One region of the Halomonas sp. HMF6819 genome, then DNA from elsewhere that is predicted to be linked to it. Evidence: predicted binding sites of a transcription regulator. Region 1 holds the regulator's gene; each other region holds the start of a gene.
What was found. Region 1 encodes FliA, which starts transcription of late flagellar genes. Its sites were predicted from a motif close to CTAAAGTTNNNNNNNNNNCNGCCGATA; they were not measured.
Positions count from the first base shown of each region.

Region 2: a site for FliA is predicted at 3,953-3,979, ahead of fliD (flagellar filament capping protein FliD). Genes of this name have one in related genera too.
Region 3: a site for FliA is predicted at 3,313-3,339, ahead of ACGLWX_RS15105 (DUF4019 domain-containing protein). Genes of this name have one in related genera too.

Region 1 is NZ_JBIQVY010000004.1:47,817-53,558, forward strand. It holds gene flhF (flagellar biosynthesis protein FlhF) at 1-2,016, shown strand, start outside; gene ACGLWX_RS12460 (hypothetical protein) at 2,013-2,594, shown strand; gene ACGLWX_RS12465 (flagellar protein FlhE) at 2,632-3,036, shown strand; gene ACGLWX_RS12470 (RNA polymerase sigma factor FliA) at 3,062-3,760, shown strand; gene ACGLWX_RS12475 (motility protein A) at 3,801-4,616, shown strand; gene ACGLWX_RS12480 (flagellar motor protein MotB) at 4,621-5,283, shown strand; gene ACGLWX_RS12485 (hypothetical protein) at 5,280-5,742, opposite strand, start outside.
Region 2 is NZ_JBIQVY010000004.1:409,261-415,002, forward strand. It holds gene ACGLWX_RS14220 (exopolysaccharide biosynthesis protein) at 1-526, shown strand, start outside; gene ACGLWX_RS14225 (serine hydrolase domain-containing protein) at 536-1,546, opposite strand; gene ACGLWX_RS14230 (hypothetical protein) at 1,872-2,183, opposite strand; gene fliD (flagellar filament capping protein FliD) at 2,525-3,880, shown strand; gene fliD (flagellar filament capping protein FliD) at 4,033-5,412, shown strand; gene ACGLWX_RS14245 (flagellin) at 5,634-5,742, shown strand, end outside.
Region 3 is NZ_JBIQVY010000005.1:184,808-190,549, reverse strand. It holds gene ACGLWX_RS15125 (DNA-3-methyladenine glycosylase I) at 24-635, shown strand; gene ACGLWX_RS15120 (tetratricopeptide repeat protein) at 760-1,182, shown strand; gene ACGLWX_RS15115 (DUF1456 family protein) at 1,192-1,665, shown strand; gene ACGLWX_RS15110 (hypothetical protein) at 1,728-3,170, opposite strand; gene ACGLWX_RS15105 (DUF4019 domain-containing protein) at 3,465-3,872, shown strand; gene ACGLWX_RS15100 (class I SAM-dependent DNA methyltransferase) at 3,893-4,636, opposite strand; gene ACGLWX_RS15095 (carboxymuconolactone decarboxylase family protein) at 4,735-5,190, opposite strand; gene ACGLWX_RS15090 (helix-turn-helix domain-containing protein) at 5,241-5,742, opposite strand, start outside.

The DNA of each region.
Region 1 (5,742 bases):
GCGCGCGTTGCCGCGGCGCTCGAGGCGTCGCCTCCCGCCGCGCCGGCAAGCGCGAGCCAGCCTTTCGAAGCGGTCAGCGAGCGTCTTTTGCAGGAAATGCAGGACATGCGCGCGCTGCTCGCCCGCACCCACGTGGCGAGCGCGCCGGCGCCGTCGACCGCGCAAACGCTCAACACCCTGCTCGCCCGGGTAGGCTTTGGCAACGAGCTTTGCGAAGAAGTCAGCGCGGCGCTGCCCGACTCCCTCAGCGCGCTGTCGCCCCAGGACGAACGAGTCCTCGAGTGGCTGCATCGCCAGCTCATCGCGCGGCTCAAGGTGCAAAAAAGCGAAGAGGCGTTTTTCGACCAGACCGGCATCGTGGCGCTGGTCGGCCCGACCGGCGTGGGTAAGACCACCACCACCGCCAAGCTCGCCGCGCGCTTCGTCATGCGCCACGGCACGCGGCCGGTGGCGTTGGTCACCACCGACAGCTTTCGTATCGGCGCCCACGAGCAGCTGCGTATCTACGCCCGCCTGCTCGACACGCCCATGTACGCCCTCGACCACGAACAGCCGATCGACGACCTGCTCGGGCGCCTTGGCGGCAAGCAGTGGGTGATTATCGACACCGTCGGCATGAGCCAGCGCGACCAGCGCGTCATCACCCAGATCGACCAGCTTCAGGGCGGCGGCTCGAAGGTGCGCCTGGTGCTGGTGCTTAACGCCGCCAGCCAGCCGGAAACCCTGGAAGAGGTGGTGCTGCGCTACCGCCAGGCGGCACGAGCGGCGGGCGCGGAGCTCGACGACTGCATCATTACCAAACAGGACGAGGCGGGCCGGCTGGCGCCGCTTCTGGATATCGTCATGCGCTTTGGCCTGCGCGTGCTGTTCTGCTCCAACGGCCAGCGCGTGCCGGAGGACATGCAGCTCGCCGAGCCAACGGCGCTGGTGGACCAGGCGCTGACCCACGCCATGACCGACGCGCATACAAGCGAGCCCGCCCGCCCGGCCTGGTCGAGCGAGGCGCTGGCGCCGCGCTGGTCGCGGGAGGTGCTGGGCCAAGGGCGGCGCCTGAGCTTGCTGATGGCGAGCCTTCGCGAGCGCGTGGCCGGCTTTTCGCTACTGGAGGCGAGCTGGGATATCGCCGCGCTGCCCGGCGTACTCCACGACCAGCGTCTGGCGGCGCTTGCCGACCGCAGCCAAGAGCAGCGCGCGCTGGGGGTGGTGTGGTCGCCGCGGCGTGCCGAGCGCGGCATGGAGTGGTCGATGCCTGATCTGAATCTCGATGCTGACGGCCGCCTCTGCGCGCTGACGCTTTTGCAGCACCGCCAGAGCGCCGGATGGCCGGCGCGCATCGACGCTCAGCGCCAGGCAGCGGTGCATCTGCTGCCCACTTTGGTTGAGGGCGACACGCTGGACGCGCTGGAAGCCGAGCGCTTGACCTGGGTCAGCCGGGTCAGCGCCAGTCAGCGGGTATACTGGCAAGGCGAGCGCTACGCCATGACCGCACTGTTCGACGAGGCGACCCTGGGCCACCACGTGCCCGTACGCTTTCGCGGCCAGTCGCTCGCGCTCTACAGCGCCCACGCCGAGGTCACCGACGCCGCGGGCCGGACGCTGCTCGCCTGGAGCGGCGAGTTGCGCGACCCGGAAACCTCCCGGCGGGTCGCCAAACGCTACTGGCTCACGCCGGCGCGGCTGGGTAGCGAGGCGCTGTCACTTTTGATCACCCAGCTGCAAGGTGAAGGCACGATAGCGCTGACCAAGCGCGTTTGGCGCGCGCTCAAGGAGTCGGACGGCGGCGAGGTCAGCGCCGAGTTACGGCTCTTGATGGCCAGCGGCGTGGCGTGCGTAGCCGCTCACCTGGACAGCGCCGACGACGAAGAGGCCCGAGTGTTGCAGCAGGATTTGCTTCGCCTTCTGGGTAGCCCGCGTAAGCGCCGCGATAGCGCGCTGGCGGACGCGCTGATGCACCTTCTGATGACTCGCGACGCAATCCGCCAGTTTGGTAGCGTCAGCCGCGAGGCCTTTGCATGAGCGGCCAGGACCAGGCCGCGGGGCTGCGCCAGTGGGCGAATTTGCGCACCGGCCAGTCGGTAGGCTCGCAAGACGACAACGCGCAGCAAGTGCATACGTTGGAAGCGCACGCGGATGACGCGCACGCTGTTGATGCGCCCGTCGCGGACGCACACGTCGCAAACGCGCATGTCGCCAACGCGCACGTCGCCAACGCGCATGCCGCCAAAATCCCACTCGTCGTCGTCGGGCTTGGATCGAAGCAGCGCGAGCCGGTGATCGCGCGCCTCGACGAGTGGGCGCGGCTCGGCCGGCGCTGGGCAGCGACGTCAGAGAGCTGGGAGGTCGTGCCGGTGGACGCCGATGCGCCGCTCCAGGCGCTCTGCGCGCGCTACTCACGCTGGGCGCTGTGGGTGCGAAGCGACGCCGAGGCGTTCGCCGCCATGTACCGCACGCTGCGGCTGGTCAGCGAGCACCAGGGGCCCAAGCGACTGTTGGCGCTGCACGAGCCAAACCTGCCCCGCGCCGGGCTGCTCGAGAACCTGCACGCCGCGGCGGCGACGTATTTGGGAATCGAACTGCTGCTTTTAGCCAGGTAGGCCATACTGATTGAGCCACTATAGTTAGGTTATGCTAATGAGAAACGTCATTCTCGCAGCACTGAGTGGGGTGGTCGCCGGCGGGATTTCGCTGTCGGCTCTGGCAGGGGGAGGCAGTTGGAGCATCGACGCGACCGGGCTGATGGTCGCCATGAGCGACCGGGCAAGCGTTAGCCAGGCGCTCGCGCCGCCGCCCAGCGCCGAGATTCGTCAGGGGCGCATTGAGCGCGTCAACTGGCGCTTTGAAGCGCCGCCCGGGGCCGATATTCTCGCCTGGCTTTGCCACCCGGAGCGCTGCGTCGCCCTCGACGGCCAGCGCGGCAGCTCCACCGGCCTTGCCGGGCTCGGCGCCGGCGCGCCGCTCGCGTTTCGTTTCGCCTTGGGGCGCGGTCAGCCGCCGGTGAGGGTGAAAGGGCTTCAAGTGATTGTGAACTATCAGTGACCAGCGATTAGCCAGGGGCACGCCGATGTATACAGCAAAGGGAAGAATCCAACACAGCGAGATGGTCAACCAGCACATGCCGCTGGTGCGTCGCCAGGCGCTGGCGTTGCAAGTTCGTTTGCCGGCCAGCATCGAGCTCGACGATCTGATCCAGGCCGGCATGGTGGGGCTACTGGAGGCGCTCGGGCGTTTTGATGCCGCCCAGGGGGCGAGCTTCGCCACCTTCGCCAGCCAACGAATTCGCGGCGCAATGGTCGACGAGCTGCGTACCCGGGACTGGCTACCGCGCAGTGTGCGCCGCTCCGCCCGGGCCATGGACGAGTCCGTGCGCCGGCTGGAGCAAAGCCTTGGCCGCGCTCCGGAAGAGAGCGAGATCGCCCGCGATCTGGATATCCCGCTCGACGAGTACCAGCAGCTTCTCGCGGATACCAACAGCGGCCACCTGCTGCCCTTCGAGGAGCTTCTGGAGGAGGGCGGCGAGCCGGTTCAGGAGTCGCTGAACGCGCCTTTCGAGGAACTTCTGGACGGCCAACAGCGCGAAACCCTGATCGCCGCGATCGAAGCGCTGCCGGAGCGCGAAAAGCTGTTGATGGCGCTCTACTACCAGGAAGAGCTCAACCTCAAGGAGGTAGGGGCCGTGCTGGGCGTCACCGAGTCGCGGGTATCGCAGCTGCACAGCCAAGCCATTAGCCGATTGCGGGCGCGCCTGCACGAGCCAGACTGAGACACTTTCACCCTTACAACCAACCGGCGAGGAGCCGTCGATGAACCCCTCTACCCTGATCGGAATAGGCGCCAGCATCCTCTTGCTGGTGAGCGTGCTGTTCTTTACCGCGGAGTCCCCGGAAAGCTTCATCAACCTGCCCGGGCTTGCCATCGTCATCACCGGCACGCTGGCGGCGACGTTCATCAGCTATCCGCTCAAGGAAGTGGTGCGCGTGGTGCGTCTGGTGGGGCTGGTATTTCGCCGTGAGAATACCTTCGTTCGCGACGACATCGACGAGCTGGTCTCGATGGCCAGGCTCTGGTTCAAGGGCGACGTGCGCGCGGTCGAGCGCGAGCTCGAGCACACCCGCAACCCGTTTCTGCGTACCGGCATCCAGCTCGTCATCGCCAACACCAAGGAAGACGAGATCTTCGACATGCTGCGCTGGCGCATCGCCAGGCTCAAGGCACGCGAGCACGCCGAGGCGCAGATCTTTCGCACCATGGCGACCTACGCCCCGGCGTTTGGCATGATCGGAACGCTCGTCGGGCTGGTCAACATGCTCGAAGTGATGGACGCGGGGGATCTCGAGGTGATTGGGCCACGCATGGCGGTGGCGCTCTTGACCACCTTCTACGGCATCCTGCTGGCCAATCTGGTGTTCAAGCCGGTGGCGGTGAAGCTCGAGCGGCGCACCGAGGAGCGTTTGATCACCATGAACATGGTACTCGAAGGCATTTCGCTGATCACCAAGCGCCGGCTGCCGTCGTTCATCGAAGAGACGCTGAACTCGTTCGTGGCCAACTATCACGACGAGATCAACGACCCGCACGTGAAGCCGCGCCCGGGCAGCGGCGTCGCGGCGAAAGGGTAGCGTCATGCTGAACCGCGACGCCCGCCACGCGTTGGAATCGCCCTTCACCGGTGGCGACGGTGAGGAGGGGTGGCTGACCAGCTACCTCGACGTGCTAACACTTCTGATCACGTTGTTCGTGCTGCTGCTGGCGCTGACACCGGCGGGCAGCGGCGGCGAGGCGACGGACGAAGGCCACGGGCTCACACCGCTCTCCTCCGGCATCCTGCCGCGCGACAGCGGTCTGTCGCCGGCAATGGCGGCGCTCGACATCCAGGGCGTGAGCGTGAGCCAGGGGCGCGAAGGCGTGACCCTGCGCATCGATGACAGCCTGCTGTTCGACAGCGGCGCCGCCGAGTTGACCGCCCAGGGTGAAGCCGTACTCGAGCGATTGAGCGAGGTGATCGATACCTTCGATGGCGAGGTGTCGGTGGAAGGGCACACCGATAACGTGCCGATATCGACCGCAGCGTTCGCCTCCAACTGGGAGCTTTCGACCGGGCGGGCGATCGCGGTGGTGCGCCATCTCGAGCAGGAGGGCGTGGCACGACAGCGGCTACGCGCCGTGGGTTACGCCGACACGCGCCCGCTCACCGGCAACGACACGCTCGAGGGTCGCGCCGCCAACCGCCGCGTCGAGTTCGTGCTGCGAACGCCCGCCCCGGAATCGGTGGCGCTGACGCTTTAAGCCCCGGCGCAGCGCCGCTGCATTTCCTGAATGGCTTGCCCGGCGCCGTCGAGATCAAACGTCATGGTCCAGGGCGCGGCGTTGCCCTGCTCGAAGCCGATGAAGAGCTGCTCGCCTTCGCTCATGCGCGCCAGCAGCGCGTCGAGCTCGCCAAGATAGAAGTGGCTGTAGAAGCCGTCGTCCCCCTGTTCGACGATGAACTCCGCCATGGTTTCCATGATCGGCGTCTGGTCGACGCGCAGCCGCGCCGGGACCAGGTTCACCGCGAGGCTCTCGGGCTGCGCCTCATCCAAAGTCACGCGCAGTTCGAGCCAGGGCAGATGGCACACACCTTCGGTGGCGTTCACGCTCAAAATGGCGTCCGAATAGCTTTCGGCCTCCAGCGCGCGAAAGTGGCGCTGGCCGGCATCGGTGGTGGTCACAGCGTGCCAGCCGCCGAAGGCCGTTTCGTCGCTGACC
Region 2 (5,742 bases), 360 kb from region 1:
GAAGAGCCGCGTTAGCGTCGAGGATATCGTCGACGCCGTGGGGCGGCGCTCCTTCGGGCCGATGCTGCTGGTAGCGGGGCTGATCGTGCTGGCGCCGGTGGTCGGCGATATCCCCGGCGTGCCCACCCTGATGGCGGCGCTGGTGTTGTTGACCTCGAGCCAGCTGCTGCTCGGGCGCCGGTCTTTTTGGCTGCCGCGCTGGCTCTTGAACCGCTCGGTGTCGCGCAAGGGGTTCGACAAGGCGCTCAAGTGGATGCGCAAGCCCGGGCGCTGGGTCGACGGGCTAATTGGCGTGCGGCTGGCGTGGATGAGCGGCTATCTGGGCATGCGCGCAACGGCGCTGGCCTGCGTGCTGATCGCAATCGCCATGCCGCCGATGGAGTTCGTTCCCTTTTCCGCCAACGGCGCCGGCCTGGCGCTGACGCTGTTCGGGCTGGGGCTGGTCGCCCGCGACGGGCTGGTACTGGCGCTGGGCTTTCTGATCACCGGCGCCACCTTCACCGCGATTCTCGTTTATCTGCTTTAAGCCGGCGGCTCACTCGTCGTAAATCAGCATAGTCAACACCAGCCGGTTTAACTGCTGCTGAAACTGCCCGCCGGGAGAAGGCGGGTTGGGGTTGGAGGTGATCACCACCGTCATCGCGCGCTCGGGAATCACGAACAGCGCCTGGCCGCCATAGCCGCGCCCGTAGTAGACCGGCGTATCGCCGAAGGTGGTCACGAACCAGCCGAGCCCGTAGCCATCCCCCGTCCAGGGCGACCGGCCCCGCGGCGTCCAGGAATTCTCCACGTAGCCTTCCGGCAGTATCCGTTCGCCATCGACCACGCCGTCCAAACGGTAAAGCTCGCCGATCTCGACCAGCGCCCGCGGCGAAAGCTGCATGTCGTTGCCGCCGAAGTAAACACCCTGCGGATCCTGCAGCCAGCGGGGAAGCATGATGTGAAGCGGCTCGGCCAGCAGGCGCTGGGCAAGCTCATAGGTGGATTCACCGCTCGAGTAGGTAAGCGCGGCGGAGACCAGGTGGCTGGAGCCGGTGGAGTAGAGCATTCGACCGCCGGGTTCGTCCACGAAGGGGCGAGAAAGGGCGTTTTCCACCCAGTTGGCGCTTGCCACCCAGCCGCTGTAGTTCTCGCCGGAGGTGCGCTCGAGCCCCGCCTGCATGGCCAGCAGGTTCTCGAGGGTAATGTCGTTGACGCGCGGATCCAGCCCCGTCGGCACGCGGCTACCCAGTAGTTCGACCAGCGGCTGGTCGAGCGAGTCAATTACCCCATCGTTAATCGCCGCCCCGGTAATGGCCGCCAGCACCGTTTTGGAAAGCGACTTCACGTTGACCGGCGTGCTCGTCCCCGGCCCGCCCTGGTGAAATTCATGCACCAGATTCCCGTCCACCGCCACCACGACCGTATGTAGACGGTCGAGCGCGCCGGCCTGCTCATCGAGGGCTCGAAAAGCTGCCGAGGAGGGCGTTTGGGCCAGCGCGCCGCCATTTAAGAGCGCTAGCCCCAACACGACCATCAACGCCTGAGGGAACAGTCGCACGCGCATAGGCTTTCCTTTTTCAGTGCCAGCGAGGCTTTCAAAAAGCGTAGAGCGTGCGCGCGCCAGACGCACGTAAATTACGCAAAGCGCCCAAAAGCCTGCTAGGATGAGGATGTTGCCTCGATGGGTAAGCAACCCTTTGATTTTCCTAAAACGCAAAAAAGCAAGGAGCGCCGCAATGCGTAACATCATCTATATCGTGGGTCTGGTCGTCGTCGTGCTGTTCATTCTTTCGATGCTTGGCCTTCGTTAATCAACGCGCTGTGCCAAACACAAACGCCCGCAAATGCGGGCGTTTTTGCGTTCAAAAGCCGAATGGCGGCGTCTTAAATCAGGCGCAGTCCGCCGCTCCCTGACCGAACATATCGAACATGATGTCCCGCCCGAGCGCCGTTAGCACGAAGCGCCCTTCACCGTTGGTGGTACCCGCCGCGCCCGCTTCGAGCGTCCGACGACACGCCGACCAGCCGGCATCCTGATCCTCAAGCGCTGCCACCTCGCGCCGAGCCAACCCGCAGCCAGGCAGCGTCACGGTTTCAAGCACATGGCCGTTGACGTACAAAAGTTCCGCCAGTGTGAATAGGCACTGACGCAGCCGAGACGCGTCAACAGGGGCGGCGGGGGTATCACCTTCGCAGGGCATTCAATGCTCCATCGATTAACGAACAACGTTTCCATAGTGTAATGGAGTTAGCGCATTTAGACCAAGGTCTAAGTTATTGGCGTGTTCAACGCTTGGGTTCGGTACGTATCGCGCTTTGGAGGGCAAGGGCTCGTAGCGCAATAGCGCACTGGGTCATTTCTTTTCAAGCGGCCCGCTTAACCTAAAAAGCGGTAAAGATTACAGAAAATAACCGTTTACTAAGTTAAAAGTGGGATAAAGGCTAAAGACACTGCGCGATTTGCCGATAGTCAATGCATTGACACAGGCAAATTTCAGCTCGCCTAAAGAGCAGGCGATCATATTTAAAGGGGCAGCAATCGATGGCTTCCATATCTTCACTGGGCATTGGCTCGGGGCTCGATCTAAATGGGCTATTGGATCAGCTTCAAACCGCCGAGCGCGCCAAACTCCAGCCCATTGCCGAGCAGGTTCAGTCTGCCAACACCACCGTCTCTGCCTATGGAACACTCAAAAGCGCCGTTTCCACGTTCCAGGATGCCACCCAGGCGTTGAACGATACGGAATCGTTTGAAAGCCTCACGACCAACGTTGAGGGTGACGGTGTCATTGCCATTACCTCCAGCGAAGCACAGGCGGGCCGGTACGACGTAGAGGTCGATCAGTTGGCAACTGCCGGCAGCCTAGTGACAGAACGCTTGGATAGTGCTGACGAAAGCGTTGTCAGCGGTGAGCAAACGCTCAGCTTCGCACTATCTGAAGGAAGCATGTCCGATATCACGATCGCCGATGGCAGTTCGCTTGAAGATATTCGAGACGCCATCAACGACCAGGGTGGTGGTCAGGTGACTGCCTCTATCATCAACGACGGGCAGGGGTATCGGCTTTCGATCATGTCGAGCGAGACCGGCGCCGACGCCAGCATCGAAAGCACTAATTTCTCGAGCATTCTATCGGGTGAGGTGGCTACCTCGGACGTTCAGGTCGTGCAAAGGGGCCAGGACGCGGCGTTCAACGTTAACGGTATCGATATCGTGAGCGCTTCCAATCAGGTCGAAGGCGCCATTCAAGGCATGACGTTGACGCTGACAGAGGCGGGCACGTCGAGCACTATCATGGTCGAACAGGATAACGAAGCGTTGCGTGAGAACGTGGATACCTTCGTGGAAAGCTTCAACACGCTCAAAAGCACCTTGAATACTTTGACCAACTTCGATGTAGAAACGGGGCAGTCGGGAGGCTTGAACGCTGATGCGACCACACGAGCCGTCGAGCGCGAGCTCCGTCAGGCTATTAGCGGTGTGACAGGCGGTGACGGCTTCAACGTACTGTCCGACATCGGCATTTCATTGCAAACCGACGGTACGCTTGAGGTCGATGATGAAAAGCTGGATAACGTCATTGCCACCCAGCCGGATGCGCTGACTGACTTTTTTGCAGGCAGCAGTGAGGGAAGCGGTATGGCAGGGCAGATCAATACCTCCCTCGAGCGCTTGGTGGGAGATGGCGGCCGTCTCGATACGGCGAAAGCCAACTCTGAAAGCCGAGTCGAATCGCTCAAAGAGCGCTACACCCGCACCGAAGAGCGTATCGATCAGACCGTGGCGCGTTACCGTACTCAGTTTCAGGCAATGGACAGCATGGTGGCACAAATGAATCAGACAGGTGCCTATCTCGAACAGCAGTTGGGCATGCTGGCCCAAACCAACCAGAGCTAAGCCGAACTATTAAAGCCCTTAATGCCCGGCCATAGCGCTGGGCATTTTTTTGCGGGTATCTTCTGACGATGCCTAAAGTTCGTTCTCACCCAGCCGATAGACAAGGTAATCAACCCAATCTCTTTGCTACTTATTACTCGAGGATTTAACCCATGGCATCAATCTCCGCGCTTGGTGTAGGTTCCGGGTTGGACTTGAACGGTCTGCTGAATCAGCTTAAGGCCGCAGAGAGTCAAAAGCTTACCCCCGTTTTACAGCAGCAAAGTGCCCAAAAGACAAAAATTTCGGCCTATGGGCGTCTCGAATCGGCGATGGACCGGGTCAATACCTCGGTCAAGGCGCTGAACGACGCATCGACCTTCAAGCAGCAAAAGAGCACGGTAACCGGCAGTGGCGTTTTGGCCACGGCGGGTGAGAAAGCCAACCCCGGGCGTTTTGAAATTAGCGTTTCTCAGTTGGCTCGCGCCGGAAGCGCCGCCTCACAAAGTGTCGCGCTCGACCAGGCCCTTACGACGACAGACACCAAGCTCAAGTTGGATTTCGGTGCGACCTACACCAACGGTGCGTTCGATAGCGGCGCCGCGCCCAAAAGTAGCTACGAAATCGATATCAAGGCGGGCAGCACGCTGGCCGAGGTGCGCGATCAGATCAATGCAGACAAGGAATCGGGCGTTACTGCCTCGCTTGTCAACGACGGCACCGGATATCGCTTGGCGCTCAGCTCGAAGGAAACCGGCCAGGATGCTTCGCTCATAGGGTTTTCCGGTATCGATGGGCTTGCCATGGATACTACGACGGTACGCCCAGGTCAGGACGCTGCGCTCAACGTCAACGGTATCGCGATCACCAGCAAGACCAACCGCGTCGAAGGTGCTATCGAGGGGGTAACGCTTGATGTCACCGCTGTGTCGGAATCCCCCGCCACCCTGGTCATCGAACGAGACAACGACTCCCTGAAAGAGGCCATCAACAACTTCGTTAGCAACTATAACGAAATGAAATCGACCGTAGGGCGCATGACCAAGTTCAACGGGGAAGGCGAGATTTCTGGCGAGCTGATAGGGGACCGTACGGTACGCACTATCGAAAACCGGTTGAGTCGTGACATTAGCGACAGCTTGGCGGGCGGCGATATCACGCGGCTGTCGGAAATCGGAATCTCTATCGATGAGCGCGGGCGCTTGGAGGTCGACGAAGAAAAGCTTGACGCCGCTGTTGCCAACGACCCTGAAGGTCTGTCAGCCTTCTTCGCCGGCGACAGCAAGGAAGCAGGGTTTGCAGGGCGCCTGAGCGCTACATTGACGACCATTACCTCAGAAGACGGCCTCATTAAAAGCTCGGTCACCAGCGCAGAGCAGCGAATCGAGAGTCTCGATAAGCGCAAGGAGCGCATGGAAGCCAGCATCGAGCGCAACGTGGAGCGCTACCGCAAGCAGTTTGCCCAGCTCGATGGCATGATTGCGCAGATGAACTCCATGAGCAGCTACCTTGGCCAGCAGTTCGATATGCTTAGCTCGATGCAGAAACAGTAAACTTTGCTATCTAACCGAGCTAATGCGCTCTCGTCAGTAACCGCAATTTATCCTGTCAACGGGGCCGAAAGGCCCCGTTCGAGTTTTAAGGCCAGGTTTTTATAAAAAAATTGGTTAAACGGGCTAAAGGATCGCTTCGCTACGCCGTTAATTATAACAACGGCGATGCAAGCGCCGATTTACAGGCCTTTCCCGGGCCGCTAAGCACTGAGGATCACTCCATGTCCGTTATCAATACCAACATCACTTCCATGATCGGCCAGAACAACCTGAGCAAGTCTCAGGGCATGCTGGCTCAGGCGCAAGAGCGCTTGTCTTCTGGCCTGCGCA
Region 3 (5,742 bases), on a different contig from region 1:
TTGACTGATCGGATGCCGAGTTGATGGACAAGACTACTCAAAGCCTGGACGGAAAACGCCGCTGCGCTTGGTGCGCGGTAGCACCTGACGTGCTCGAGCCTTATCACGATTTTGAGTGGGGTTTTCCGGTCGCCGATGATCAGCGACTGTTCGAGAAGATCAGCCTGGAAGGGTTTCAGGCGGGGCTGAGCTGGCGCACGATTCTGGCCAAGCGCGAGCATTTTCGCTCGGCGTTTGCCGGGTTCGATTTTTATCGGGTGGCCGCTTTCGATGAAAGCGATGTCGAGCGCCTGCTCAAGGACGCCGGCATCGTTCGCCATCGCGGCAAGATCGAGGCGGTGATCAATAACGCTCGGCGCGCTTGCGAGATGGTCGAAGAGCAGGGGGCGCTGGCGGCGTATTTCTGGCGCTTCGAGCCAGAGAAAGGTGAGATCGCCAGCCCGCAAAGTGTCTCCACGTCGCCGACTTCAGTGGCGCTCTCGAAAGATCTCAAGAAACGCGGCTGGAAATTTGTCGGCCCCACCACGGTGTTCGCCTTCATGCAGGCGATGGGGATGATCAACGATCACGCGGAGGCGTGTTTTCTACGTCCGCGCATCAAGGAGGCGCGCCGGGCGTTTACCCGGCCCACTTAATTCACTTTCGATAACGCTTGAGAATATAAATAGCAAAGCCCGCAGCGGCCACGCACGTTACAATGGTGAAAAGGCCGCCCTGTGAAGCAGCCGCGTCCATTCATTCGATTTTCAAGGTAGTGCTGTGATCAACACCAAACTTCACAAGGCCGTGTATGAACTGGCCGAAAAGCTGATGCGCGCGGCTCACAAGGAGGACCGTGAGGCGTTCGAGGCGCTTTATGGCGAGCTCGAGGCGATCTGTATCGACAACGAGTACACCGAGAAGGATCACCCGGAACAGTGGGAAACGCTGGCGGACTTCACCGAAGAATCAGATGAGGCGCTAGCGCTTTACCAGAAAGCGCTGGATAAAGCCGCGGCCCGGCCCTTGCCGGATTACGTCGCCTCAATCGGTTACTCCATGGCGACGCTTCAGGTGGAACTCGATGAGTCGGATGCCGCCCTCAAGAGCCTGCGCCAGGCCAAAGCCAGCGCCGCGCACATCGAAGACGACGAGCTAAAAGCCGAGATCGACGCGCTTTTGGCCACGCTGACCTCCCGTTAGGATTAAACGTTGACCAATAACGATATTTTTCGCCGCCTTCGCTACGCCTTCGACCTGAAGGACACCGCCATCGTCACCATTTTCAAGCTGGCTGACGTCGATGTGTCGCTGGAGCAGGTCACCGCCTGGCTCAAAAAGGATGACGACGAGGCCTTCAAGTCAATGCGAGACAAGGACTTGGCGGGGTTCTTGAACGGCTTCATCAGCCACAAGCGCGGCAAGCGTGAAGGCCCGGCGCCGACGCCGGAGCCCAGCCTCACTAATAACCAGGTGTTTCAGAAGCTGCGCATCGCCTTGAATCTGCAGGCCGAGGACATTTTAGCGCTGTTCGAAAGTGAAGGATTGCCGCTGAGTGCCCACGAGCTGAGCGCCTTCTTTCGCAAGCCCAGCCACAAGAACTACCGCGAGTGTAAGGACCAGGTGCTGCGCACCTTTCTAATGGGCCTGCAACACCAGCACCGTCCAGCGTCGCCGGCTTCCTAAGCGGTAGCGCTCGACACCAAAAAGGCCACCTCGACAGGTGGCCTTTGGCGTTGGGGGGAGAGTTAGAACTCGAAGCCGAAGTTGGTCAAAAACGCGGTGTTCCAGCCGTCGTCGACCGGCGAGCCGAAGTAGTCCAGCCCGTTCTTGTTCGAGACGATATCGAACCAGGCGAAGAACGGTCCGGCGGTCATTTGCACGCCCAAATCGTTGACCATCGGGTTCTGCTGATCGCCGAAGCCACCGTTGAGGGCGGTAAAGTCTCCCGATGGATCGATAACGCTGAAGTCGTTGAAGAAGAAGAGGCTTTCGACCGGGCCCCAGTCCACGTCCAGGTTGTAGCCTACGCTTGCCGAGTAGATCTCGCCCTGGGCGGGGATCAGGTAGTTGAAGTTGAACGCGCCGATCTGCAGGGCGTTGTCGGAAATGCCCGATGTACTCTCTGCCGGGTTTTTGGCGTTGTACTCGTAGGTGGTGGCCTGGGCCAGGGTGCGCCAGTTGCCGTAGCTTCCGTCCACGCCGAGTGCTGCCGACCAGTTGTCGCCGCTACGTTCGGTGTTGCGGTTGTAGAGCTGACCACCTTTCGCCGACACGTTCACTTGGGTGGCGTAGTCGGTGTCATGGCCGAAGGTGTAGCCCACGCGCGCCGCGACCTGATTCTCTTCGCTGTTGCCCTGGGCGCTATCGCCTACGGCGTTGGCGCCGTAGTGCTCATTGCCATTGCCCAGGCTGTCGCTTTTGAAAAACGCAAGCGACGTGTCCCAGGGCCCGGCGGAGTGGTCCCACTTCAGGCCGGCATTCTGGTTATCGTTGAAGCCCGCGATATACCCCAGGTTGCCGTACCAGCCCAGGTAGCCGTAGTCCATGTTGCCGAAGGGCGTTTGCACCAGGCCCAGCTTGAACGAGTCTTGCTCGGTGGGGTTGTAGCCGATCCAGCCGTGCTGCAAAAAGTGGTAGTCGTCGTAAAAGCGGTAGGCCATCGAGTAGTCGATAGCGCCGGTTTCGCCCTGAACGGTGACGACGAACTTGCCGAAGTCGAGATCGCCCGAGGTGTCCTTGCTCTGGCTGTCCCAGTCGTTGACGCTGCCGCTGAGTTCGAGCAGCCCGCCAATTTCGACCTGCTGCATCTCTTCCAGCGCTTGCTGGTTTTGCTGGGCAAGCTGGGCCTCTTCGCCGTTGGCCGAGGTGCCCGTGGCGGTGCCTTCGCCATAAGCGTCCTGGCTTGCGTTGCTTTGAGTCGAGCCGGTTTGGCTGGAGCTGCTCTGGTCGGAACTGCTCTGGCCGGAAGTGCCCTGATTCGATGCCATCGACTGATCATTATTCGATGCGCCCTGGGACTGCTGGCGCTCGAGCTGCTCGATGCGCTGCTGCATCTGATTGAGCTGAGCGCGCAGCTCGTCGATGGTTTGAGCGTCACTGGTCTGCGCCTGGGCGCTGGAGAGCATGGCCGCAAAAACGCTAAGCCCGAGTGCCAGCCGCTTGAACTGGCATACGTGTGGGTAGGACATGATGATTTCCTTGCGAATGTCGTTTTATATGCCGTTTTTAATTATTGATAGCCGGCTGGATTGCATACCGCCGGTTTGAGAGGGCGATATGCGGGGGAGCGTGAGAGGTGGCTCCGCTCACTACCCTAGTGACAAGGCCAGGCTAAAGCAAATACGGCACCAGCCGCTGGCACCCACGCCGGCTGAATAAATAAAGGTTAGCGTTTTGCGCTCTATAAGGCGTAGTACGGGCTAAAGCCCGCTGCCGCACGACCGATATAAAGAAGACACCCGTTTTTTTTATACGAGGCCTTCATGCCTACTTCGCACCGCGCCTTAATAGCGGCTTTCGCTTTATCCGTGCTACCCGCCCACGCCAATGCCCACAGCGACCCCGCGGAAACGGCGGTGATGGCCTGGCTTGCCAGCATCGATAGTGGCGAGTTCGAGAAAGCCTGGGAATCGTCGTCTCCGCTTTTGCAGCGCCCGCTATCGCCGGACATGCTGGCGCGCACCGTGGAACTTGCGCGAAAGGACATGGGGCCGGTGGAGTCGCGCCGTCCGCTGCGCGTGATCAGCGAAACCTCCATGCCCGGCGCGCCCCGCGGGGATCTCAAGGTTTTTACCTTTCAAACCAGCTTCGCTAACAGGCAAGTGACCGAGACCGTCACGCCGCACCTCGAGGATGGGGCTTGGCGGGTAAGCGGCTACTACGTGCAGTAGCCGACGTTTTCAGCGTCGCGTTACCCCTTTACGCACACGAACAGCGCGTTGCCCGTCTCGCCGTTCCAAGGCGTGATCGCCTCGAAATCATGTTCGAACACCTCGACGGTGAAGTAGGGCCTTAATAGCGCGACCAGCTCGCCAAAGTTCACGGCGACCATGGCGTGTTCGTCGACCCAGCGCTCGCTCTGCCCGGCGGTGGTTTTCTCGATGCTGAGTCTTAGCGACTGGCGCTCTCCCTGGCCTGGGTAGTGCCAACCCGAGCTGAACGTAAACGTATCCTCTTCTCGGCGTGCGGTGTGTTTGACCGAAAGGGCGTTGTCGATCTTCTCCTTGTCCACGGCGTTGAAGCAGAACACGCCGCCCGCCTCGAGCGCACGCCAGGCGCTTTCGATACACGCCTTGAGGCGCTCGACGTCCGCGCTGTAGTGAATCGAGTAAAGAAAGCAGGTGATCAGATCCTGCGGCTCGTCGACAACGAAGTCGCCCATGTCCTGTTGGCTGAAACGCGCCTCGGGGCAGCGCCTGGCGGCTTGTTCCAGCATGGGCGGGTTGAGGTCGAGCCCGGTGCTTTCAAAGCCTGCATCGAGAAAATGGCGCACGTGGGGGCCGGTACCGCAGGCAAGATCAAGGTGGCGGCGCCCGCCGTTGCCGAAGAGTTGATTCAAGCGCTCTACGGCGCGGCTCTGCGCCGGGTAGTCGATCTCCTCGCACATGACATCGTAGTAACGAGAAAGATCGGTATACAGGGCATTGGCGGACATGACGGGCAGCGCTCGAGAAGGGGGTGGCGCATGGTAAACGAGCGCTTGGGGTTTTAGAAGCCCGGTATCAAAAGGCCCTCAAGATGAGCAATCGCCGCTTACATCACCCTATCCGGGGCGAACCGCATGCTGACCGCGAGCCGGTTCCAGCCGTTCATGGCGATCACGATAGAGGTAAACGCGAGCAGATCGCGCTCGCCGAATGCGGCGAGGGTTTGATCAAAGGTCGCGTCATCGATGGCGTGCTGGTGAACCAGCGTCAGCGCCTCGGCCCAGGCTAGTGCCGCGCGCTCGAGCGGATCGAACGCATCTACCTCCGCCCACACCGGCAGTACGTCCAACCGCGCCTGGCGCTCGCCGCTGTCGCGCGCCTCTTCGGCGTGCAGGCGCTGACAAAAGGCGCATCCGTTGAGCTGCGAAACGCGCAGCTCCACCAGGTGCTTGATGGCCGGGGTCACACGGCTCTTCGGGGCGAGGCGTGAAAGCGTGATTAATGGGGACTTGAGCCACGGAGCGAGTTGGTACACCTGCTGGCGCGATAAACGTTCGGTCATGGGGGAGGCCTCATCAGTGAATGAAGCGCCAGCGTAGGGTCCCTCGCGCGCTACGCCTTGTAGATTTGCGACAGTTTGCGCTGCCGGTAGGCGCCGGGCGCTTCCAGCGCGAAACGCTTAAAAGCGTGACTGAAGTGCGATTGGTCGTGATAGCCGCAGGTCAGGGCGATCTGTGCCAGAGGCTGGCGGGAACCGATCAACGCGCGGCGAGCGTAGTGCAGCCGAGCAAACGCCATTAATTGGCCGGGGGAGACACCTGCCTCGCGCTCGAGCCGGCGCTCAAGCGTGCGCCTCGATAGCCCGAGCCGCGCTCCCGCCTCTAATGGCGAGCAGGAAAGCCGCGAAAGCGCTTCGACCAACTGTGGCGTCCGGCTGGGCGCCGTAAGCGTCGTTAGCCGCTGGCATAGCCAGGCATCCAACAGCGCCAGGCCCTCATCAGGCGTCAAACGATAGAGCCGCTCGGCCACGCGCGAAAGGCTCGCCTGCCAAGGCGGCGAGCGTTCACTGCCATCCAGAAGGTAGTGAGTGTCGGTAAAGCGCGATGGCGAAAGC